DNA from 2 places in the Enterococcus faecalis genome. Region 1 is predicted to be linked to the other one. Evidence: predicted binding sites of a transcription regulator. Region 1 holds the regulator's gene; the other holds the start of a gene.
The links. The regulator HrcA, encoded in region 1, represses chaperone genes, less so after heat shock. The targets are predictions, from matches to a motif close to TTAGCACTCNNNNNNNNNGAGTGCTAA.

Region 1 (4,077 bases):
AATTCATCACGCGCATCTTCTGCTTTTTTCACTTCTTCAGCATCTACTTTGCCTTCTAATTCTTTCAATGTTTTATCAACAGTGAATAATAAAGCATCTGCATCGTTACGTAAGTCAACTTCTTCTTTACGTTGTTTATCTGCTTCAGCGTTTGCTTCAGCATCTTTCACCATACGTTCGATTTCATCATCAGATAAACCTGAAGAAGATTTAATCGTGATTGTTTGTTCTTTTTGAGTGCCTAAGTCTTTCGCACGAACATTTACAATCCCGTTTTTATCAATGTCAAAGCTTACTTCAATTTGTGGCACACCACGAGGAGCCGCAGGAATATCTGTTAATTGGAAACGACCTAATGTTTTATTATCAGCGGCCATTGGACGTTCACCTTGTAAAACGTGAATATCAACAGCTGGTTGATTGTCAGCAGCAGTTGAGAATACTTGTGATTTACTTGTTGGAATCGTAGTGTTACGATCAATTAATTTTGTAAATACGCCACCCATTGTTTCAATCCCTAATGACAACGGTGTTACGTCTAATAAGACAACGTCTTTAACATCACCAGTGATTACGCCACCTTGGATTGCAGCACCCATTGCTACTACTTCGTCAGGGTTAACTGATTTGTTTGGTTCTTTGTTTGTTTCTTTGCGAACAGCTTCAACTACAGCTGGAATACGTGTTGAACCACCAACTAGGATAACTTCGTCGATTTCAGAAGGATTTAATCCAGCATCTTTCAAGGCTTGACGTACTGGTACTTTTGTACGTTCAACTAAATCACTTGTTAATTCATCAAATTTTGCACGAGTTAAGTTCATTTCTAAGTGCAATGGTCCTGCTTCGCCAGCAGTAATAAATGGCAAGCTGATTTGTGTGCTTGTTACACCTGATAAGTCTTTTTTCGCTTTTTCAGCAGCATCTTTCAAACGTTGTAATGCCATTTTATCGTTAGCTAAGTCAATGCCATTTTCTTTTTTAAATTCTGCAACCATGTAGTCAATGATTTTATTATCAAAGTCATCCCCACCTAGGTTGTTATCACCGGCTGTTGATAATACATCGAAAACGCCATCGCCTAATTCAAGGATTGACACGTCGAATGTACCACCACCAAGGTCAAAGACAAGAATTTTTTCATCTTTGTCTGTTTTATCTAAGCCATAAGCTAAAGCTGCTGCTGTTGGTTCGTTAACGATCCGTTCTACTTCTAAACCAGCAATTTTACCAGCATCTTTTGTTGCTTGACGTTGCGCATCGTTGAAATATGCAGGAACTGTAATAACTGCTTTTTCAACTTTTTCACCTAAATAGTCTTCAGCAAAACCTTTTAAATATTGTAAGATCATTGCAGAAACTTCTTGTGGTGTATATGATTTTCCTTCAACATCAACTTTGTAGCCAGCTTCACCCATGTGACGTTTAATAGATGAAATCGTGTTAGGATTTGTAACAGCTTGACGTTTTGCTACTTCGCCCACTTGAATTTCACCGTTTTTGAATGAAACGACCGAAGGAGTTGTGCGGTTACCTTCTGGGTTTGCAATAATTTTCGCTTCGCCGCCTTCTAGCACTGCGACAGCTGAGTTTGTTGTTCCTAAGTCAATACCAATAATTTTACTCATAGTGAATATCTCCAATCTGTATTAGTTTTCTATAATAATATATTTTTAATTAACGTTTGTTATTGTGCAACAATGACCATTGATGGTCGTAACACACGATCTTGTAATTTGTACCCTTTTTGTAGAACTTCAACAATGGTATCTGCTGGGGTTTCTTCAGAAGCAGGGACTGTTTGAACGGCTTGATGTAAATTTGGATCAAAGGTTTCACCCATTGCTGGGATTTCTTCAATTCCTTCTTCTTTTAAAGCCACAGTAATACTTTCTAGCACCATCGAAATACCTTTTTTCAAGCTTTCGCCTTGTTCATCTGATACTTCAATAGCCATTGCTCGTTCTAAATTATCAATAGATGGTAAAATCTTTTTACCTAAATCTTGTGAGCGGTAACGAACTAATAATTCTCGTTCGTTTTTATTTCGATTGCTCATATTAGCAATTTCGGCTCTTGCCCGCAAGAACTTGTCTTCCATTTCGGAAAGCTCTGCTTTAAGATTTTCAATCTCTGTTGCTTCAACTTCTACTTCAGAAACGCCAGCAGCATCAACAGCTTCCATTTCTTCTTGTAATTCTTCTTGCTTCTCTTCTTTTTTACTCACTTCAGCAACTTCCTTTCTCTTTATGCATCTACTTCTTATCCTAACAAGGTTTGCTTAATTACCTAAAAAACGGTAATAGTCACCTAGTTGTGAAGCTAGCTCATGTCGAAACGTGTCTACCAAACCGAATATTTTTGAATACGGCATACTGGTTGGTCCTAGCAGGGCAATTGTTCCTTTGCCATGTCCTGATACTTCATACGTAGCAGTGATCATGCTCATATCTTCTAAGAGATTGTTGCCAATTTCTGAGCCGATACGAAAAACAATTGGATTTTCTGTTGTTGCAGAACCATTTAATAAATGCGTCAGCTCATCAGAATTTTGCATAAAGGAATAGACAGATTTCAATTGTTCAATATCTTGTTTGATGCCAAAATCTAACAAATTCATGCGACCACCGACAAAGACTTTTTCTTCAAAGGCATGTCCTAACATCTCATCGAATAAGTTCATCATTCCTTCTGGCGTTTGGAAATAGCGATGTAAAATCATCGGAATCTCCGTCCGCAAACGATGATAAACGGTCAACAAAGGTTGTCCAACCAACTTATCATTGATGATTTGTGTCATTTTTTCAAGATCTTGGCTAGAAACAGCGGCAGGAATGGCAAATACTTGGTTTTCAACATTGCCTTTATCTGTCACTATAATAGCAAGGACTTGCCGATCATTCAAAGGAACCATTCGAAAGCCGGTTAATTTCCGTTCTTTCACTTCAGGTCCTAATGAAAAAGCAGTATAACTTGTCAATTCTGATAGAATTTCAGCTGATTGTCGAATAATATCATTAATCTCATGAAATTCTTTTCCAAAAGATTGACGGATTCTTCTAAGTTCGTTCTCTTCTACTTGTGTTGGTTGTAAAAGATGATCCACGTAGTAACGATAACCAGCCATTGAGGGGATTCGCCCTGAAGAAGAATGGGTCTTAGCTAATAAGCCGTATTCCTCTAATGCTTTCATATCATTACGAATTGTGGCAGAACTAGAGGCAATGCCATCCTCCATCAATTTCTTAGAACCGACAGGTAAGCCCGTGTTCGTGTAATTTTGGATGATAAGTCTCAAGATATTTTGTTGTCTTTCTGTAATCATCGTTATTACCACCCTTCATTAGCACTCTTAACATCTAAGTGCTAACTACATATACTAATATAACAAGTCCTTACCTTTTTGTCAAGGGAAATACGCAACTTTTTAGCACTCTTCATGAAAGAGTGCTAATCGCTGCAAACCACCTTCAAAAACCATCAATACCAACTTTTGTAATAAAAAAATCATCGAAATGCTTTGTCACACTTCGATGATTTTTTTATTTTTTTACTCTTTTTCACTTAACAAAAATGCTTCAAAAACATTATTCCCCACAAATAGCCCTTTTTTCGTTAAACGTAAGATATCTGCTTCTTCAATTAATAATTCTTCTTTGATTAAGCGTTGAATGACCTCTCCATAAATTGCTTCAATTGGTTCCTGAAATTTTTGTTGGAATTTTTGTTTAGAAATGCCTACTTTTTTACGTAAGCCTAAAAATAGCTCTTCTTCTATTTGATTTAGACGAGTTAATTCTTCAGTCTCCACAATTGGCAATTGATTTTCTCGCAAGGGTTTCAAATAATGTTGGATTGGACCGTGATTTTTGTAACGAGTTTGCCCAAGATAGCCGCTGGCACCTGCGCCAAATCCATAGTAGTGGTCATTATTCCAATAAGCCAGATTATGCTGGCTTTCTTTTCCTGTTAAAGCAAAATTACTGACTTCATATTGGTGACGTCCTTTTTTCTCCATTGCTTCAATCGTTTCGTCAAACATTTGTGCTTCGATTTCTTCTTCAGGCAGCTGTAACC
Region 2 (4,077 bases), 1.1 Mb from region 1:
GTTGTGAACAAACTTGCCGAAGCAGGGGTTAAAGGAATTCTAAACTTTACGGCTGCGCGTTTAGTAGCGCCACCTGAAGTATTAATTCAAAATGTTGACTTAACCAACGAATTACAAACATTAATTTATTTCTTACATCATGACAATGAATTGATTGACGAAGAAGAATAAGCAAAAGAAAAGGGCCTAGTCGTTTAGACGAAGGCCCTTTTCTTATTGAATTGCACCATTATGCAAAAGTAGTTGAACAATAATCACAATCGTATTCATGCCGCAATGGGCAATAATTGAGGTCCAAATTTTTCCAGTTTGCTTGTACAAAAGAGCAAAGAAAAATCCCATAAAGAAATAAACAAAAAAGTGACCATCGGCATGTGCGAGTGAAAAAATCGCCGAACTAACAGTAGCCGCAATCCAGAAATTTGTAAAAGGCTGGATTAAATGGATAAATGCATAACGAAAGACGAATTCTTCCATAATCGGACCACCGATAGTAGTTGCCAAAATAAATAAAGGATTTGCCAAAATCACCGCTACAATAGCTTGTGTATTTTGAGAAGTAGCTTGTTCTCCTGTGATGGCTACTTCAATGGCAAAAGTAACCCCTTGAATCAGCATGGCAATGAAAATCCCACTAACACCTAGTAAAAAAATAAAAATAGGTGATTTCAAGGTTGCTGTTTCCTCTAAAGGAGAAGGTTCTGTTGTTTTTAAAAAGATGCCAATCATTACAAGGGCGCCAATAATGTAGAGAGCAGTTGTCACATTAATCGCTGCATTGGGGGAAATACCCGAAAAAAGTAACGGCCCGAAAAAAGCGATAATGTATGTGACTAAAATAAATAAACTTGATTTTCTTAAGGTCATGGTTAATCCTTTCTATAATTATTTTTTACGATTATTGCGATATCCTAATAAAAGAAAAACGAATAAGAAAAAGAAAAGAGATTCCCAAAGTGTCGAAACAATTCCTTCTGTGACACTGAAAACAAGATTTCCTAAATTCGCTATCACAAAATAAACGAATGTTGCTATTAGTGCTGTAAGTAAACGTTGTTTCATTTTATTCGCCTCCAATCGTAGTCAATTTATTTTACCATGAATTAAAGGATTGGAAAAACATTCCATGAAAAAAGAATACTCAATAAAAAATGCGTATCTTATAATTGACAAGAAAAAGAGAGAAAAGACTTGCATTTTTAGAGTGAAATGAGTATTATAAATAGTGTGAGTTAGCACTCTTATGTATCGAGTGCTAAAATAAGCGAAAACTTTTTATTTGGAGGGATTTATTGTGTTAAAACCATTAGGCGATCGCGTCGTAATTAGAGTCGCGAAAGAAGAAGAAAAAACTGTTGGAGGAATTGTTCTTGCATCCGTTGCAAAAGAAAAACCACAAACAGGTGAAGTTATCGCAGTAGGTGAAGGTCGTGTGCTTGAAAATGGCACAAAAGTTCCGATGGAAGTAAAAATTGGTGACACAGTAATGTTTGAAAAATATTCAGGAACAGAAGTGAAATACGAAGGCGTAGAATACTTAATTGTATCAGCCAAAGACATTATTGCCACTGTTGAATAATAAACAACTTTTACAGAATAATATAATAGAAGAAAAAAATTATGAGGTGAAGAAATCATGGCAAAAGAGATTAAATTTGCAGAAGATGCACGTGCAGCAATGCTACGCGGAGTAGATGTATTAGCAGATACAGTGAAAGTGACATTAGGCCCTAAAGGTCGTAACGTTGTTTTAGAAAAATCATTTGGTTCACCATTGATTACTAACGATGGAGTAACAATTGCTAAGGAAATTGAATTAGAAGATCATTTTGAAAACATGGGCGCAAAATTAGTTTCAGAAGTTGCTTCTAAAACGAATGATATTGCTGGTGACGGAACAACAACAGCGACTGTTTTGACACAAGCCATTGTTCGTGAAGGCTTAAAAAACGTAACTGCTGGAGCTAACCCATTAGGTATTCGTCGTGGGATTGAATTAGCAACAAAAACAGCAGTAGAAGAATTACACAATATTTCATCTGTAGTTGATTCAAAAGAAGCGATTGCACAAGTCGCTGCTGTTTCATCAGGTTCTGAAAAAGTCGGCCAATTAATTGCCGATGCAATGGAAAAAGTTGGTAACGACGGCGTAATTACCATTGAAGAATCAAAAGGGATTGAAACAGAATTAGATGTGGTTGAAGGAATGCAATTCGACCGCGGTTATTTATCTCAATACATGGTTACTGACAACGATAAAATGGAAGCTGTTTTAGAAAATCCATATATCTTAATTACCGACAAAAAAATCTCAAATATTCAAGATATCTTACCTTTATTAGAACAAATTCTACAACAAAGCCGTCCACTATTGATCATTGCGGATGATGTTGATGGGGAAGCTCTACCAACATTAGTATTGAACAAAATCCGTGGTACATTTAATGTTGTCGCAGTAAAAGCGCCAGGATTTGGTGACCGCCGCAAAGCGATGCTTGAAGATATTGCTATTTTAACAGGTGGTACAGTAATCACTGACGACTTAGGATTAGAATTAAAAGACACAACTATTGAAAACTTAGGAAATGCTAGCAAAGTAGTTGTCGACAAAGATAACACAACAATTGTTGAAGGTGCTGGTTCAAAAGAAGCCATTGATGCCCGCGTTCATTTAATTAAAAACCAAATCGGCGAAACAACGTCTGATTTTGATCGTGAAAAATTACAAGAACGTTTAGCTAAATTAGCTGGCGGGGTTGCTGTCGTTAAAGTCGGTGCTGCTACTGAAACAGAATTAAAAGAATTAAAATTACGAATTGAAGATGCATTAAACGCAACACGTGCCGCTGTAGAAGAAGGCATGGTTTCTGGTGGTGGTACCGCACTGGTCAATGTAATTGGTAAAGTCGCTGCGCTAGAAGCTGAAGGCGATGTGGCAACAGGGATCAAGATTGTCGTTCGTGCATTAGAAGAACCAATCCGTCAAATCGCTGAAAATGCTGGTTATGAAGGATCAGTGATTGTTGACAAACTAAAAAATGTTGACTTAGGTATCGGATTCAATGCAGCTAACGGTGAATGGGTAAACATGGTTGAAGCCGGTATTGTTGACCCAACAAAAGTAACTCGTTCTGCCTTACAAAATGCAGCTTCTGTGTCAGCTTTATTATTAACAACTGAAGCAGTTGTTGCAGACAAACCAGAACCAGCTGCACCAGCTCCTATGATGGATCCATCAATGGGCATGGGCGGTATGATGTAAAAATAAAAAAGTATTCTAAAAGCTTACGATTGAAAAATCGTAAGCTTTTTTTACATAAAGAATAAATAATCTAAATAATATCTTTGCTTATAGTATTTTCTCAAATATTTACTCATTTAACAAAAAAGATGATAATTTAAAGGCTTCGTTTTAGCTAGACAGCCTTGTTTTTATTCGATAAAATTTAGTAATAACAATCATTTTTTGAAAACTAGTAGTTGGTAATTTTTATTTATTAATAGAATATAAATAAAAATTATTATATTTTGAAGGGGAATATTAGGAAGATTGAGGTGGAAAAATGGAAAAATATACAATTGGTGTCGTTCCTTTGACAATTGAAACAAAAGAATACTGTCAAAATTGGTTTGTTAGTAATCAAGTAGAATGTCAGATCATCCAAGGAACAAATATACTTCTTCATTTGCACCATATTGATGGATTAGTGATTGAAGTTACTGACCACCAGCAAGTAAATACTTGTTGTGAGTTATTAATGACGATTCGCAAGCAGTCAGATTTACCGATTTGGTTATTTTCTCGGACAGAAGTAATTAGTAAAGTCAATCGAATTATTTATTTACAATTAGGTGCAGATGGCGTTTTTGATCATTCTTATGATCGTCAAGAATGCATGTTAAGCATGAGTAATTTATTGCAACGTGTAAAAAGACGTTTTTATCCTAAATTAGCTATTGCAAACGAGGAACAAACAGTTACTAAGAATCTTTCTGAGAGATTGTATTTAATTGCGCCAAATTTGAGTGTTTGCTTGGGAAGTGGAGAAGAAATTCTTTTAACAAAATTGGAATTTT

Region 2: the regulator HrcA is predicted to act here: its motif matches at 1,233-1,259, upstream of groES (co-chaperone GroES).

The regions. Positions count from the first base shown of each region.
Region 1 covers NZ_CP118962.1:1,147,459-1,151,535, reverse strand. Annotated here, with positions in the region: gene dnaK (molecular chaperone DnaK) at 1-1,628, opposite strand, end outside; gene grpE (nucleotide exchange factor GrpE) at 1,688-2,227, opposite strand; gene hrcA (heat-inducible transcriptional repressor HrcA) at 2,282-3,325, opposite strand; gene hemW (radical SAM family heme chaperone HemW) at 3,551-4,077, opposite strand, start outside.
Region 2 covers NZ_CP118962.1:2,218,300-2,222,376, reverse strand. Annotated here, with positions in the region: gene PYW42_RS10980 (redox-sensing transcriptional repressor Rex) at 1-171, shown strand, start outside; gene PYW42_RS10975 (CPBP family intramembrane glutamic endopeptidase) at 214-867, opposite strand; gene PYW42_RS10970 (hypothetical protein) at 886-1,062, opposite strand; gene groES (co-chaperone GroES) at 1,295-1,579, shown strand; gene groL (chaperonin GroEL) at 1,637-3,262, shown strand; gene PYW42_RS10955 (response regulator transcription factor) at 3,564-4,077, shown strand, end outside.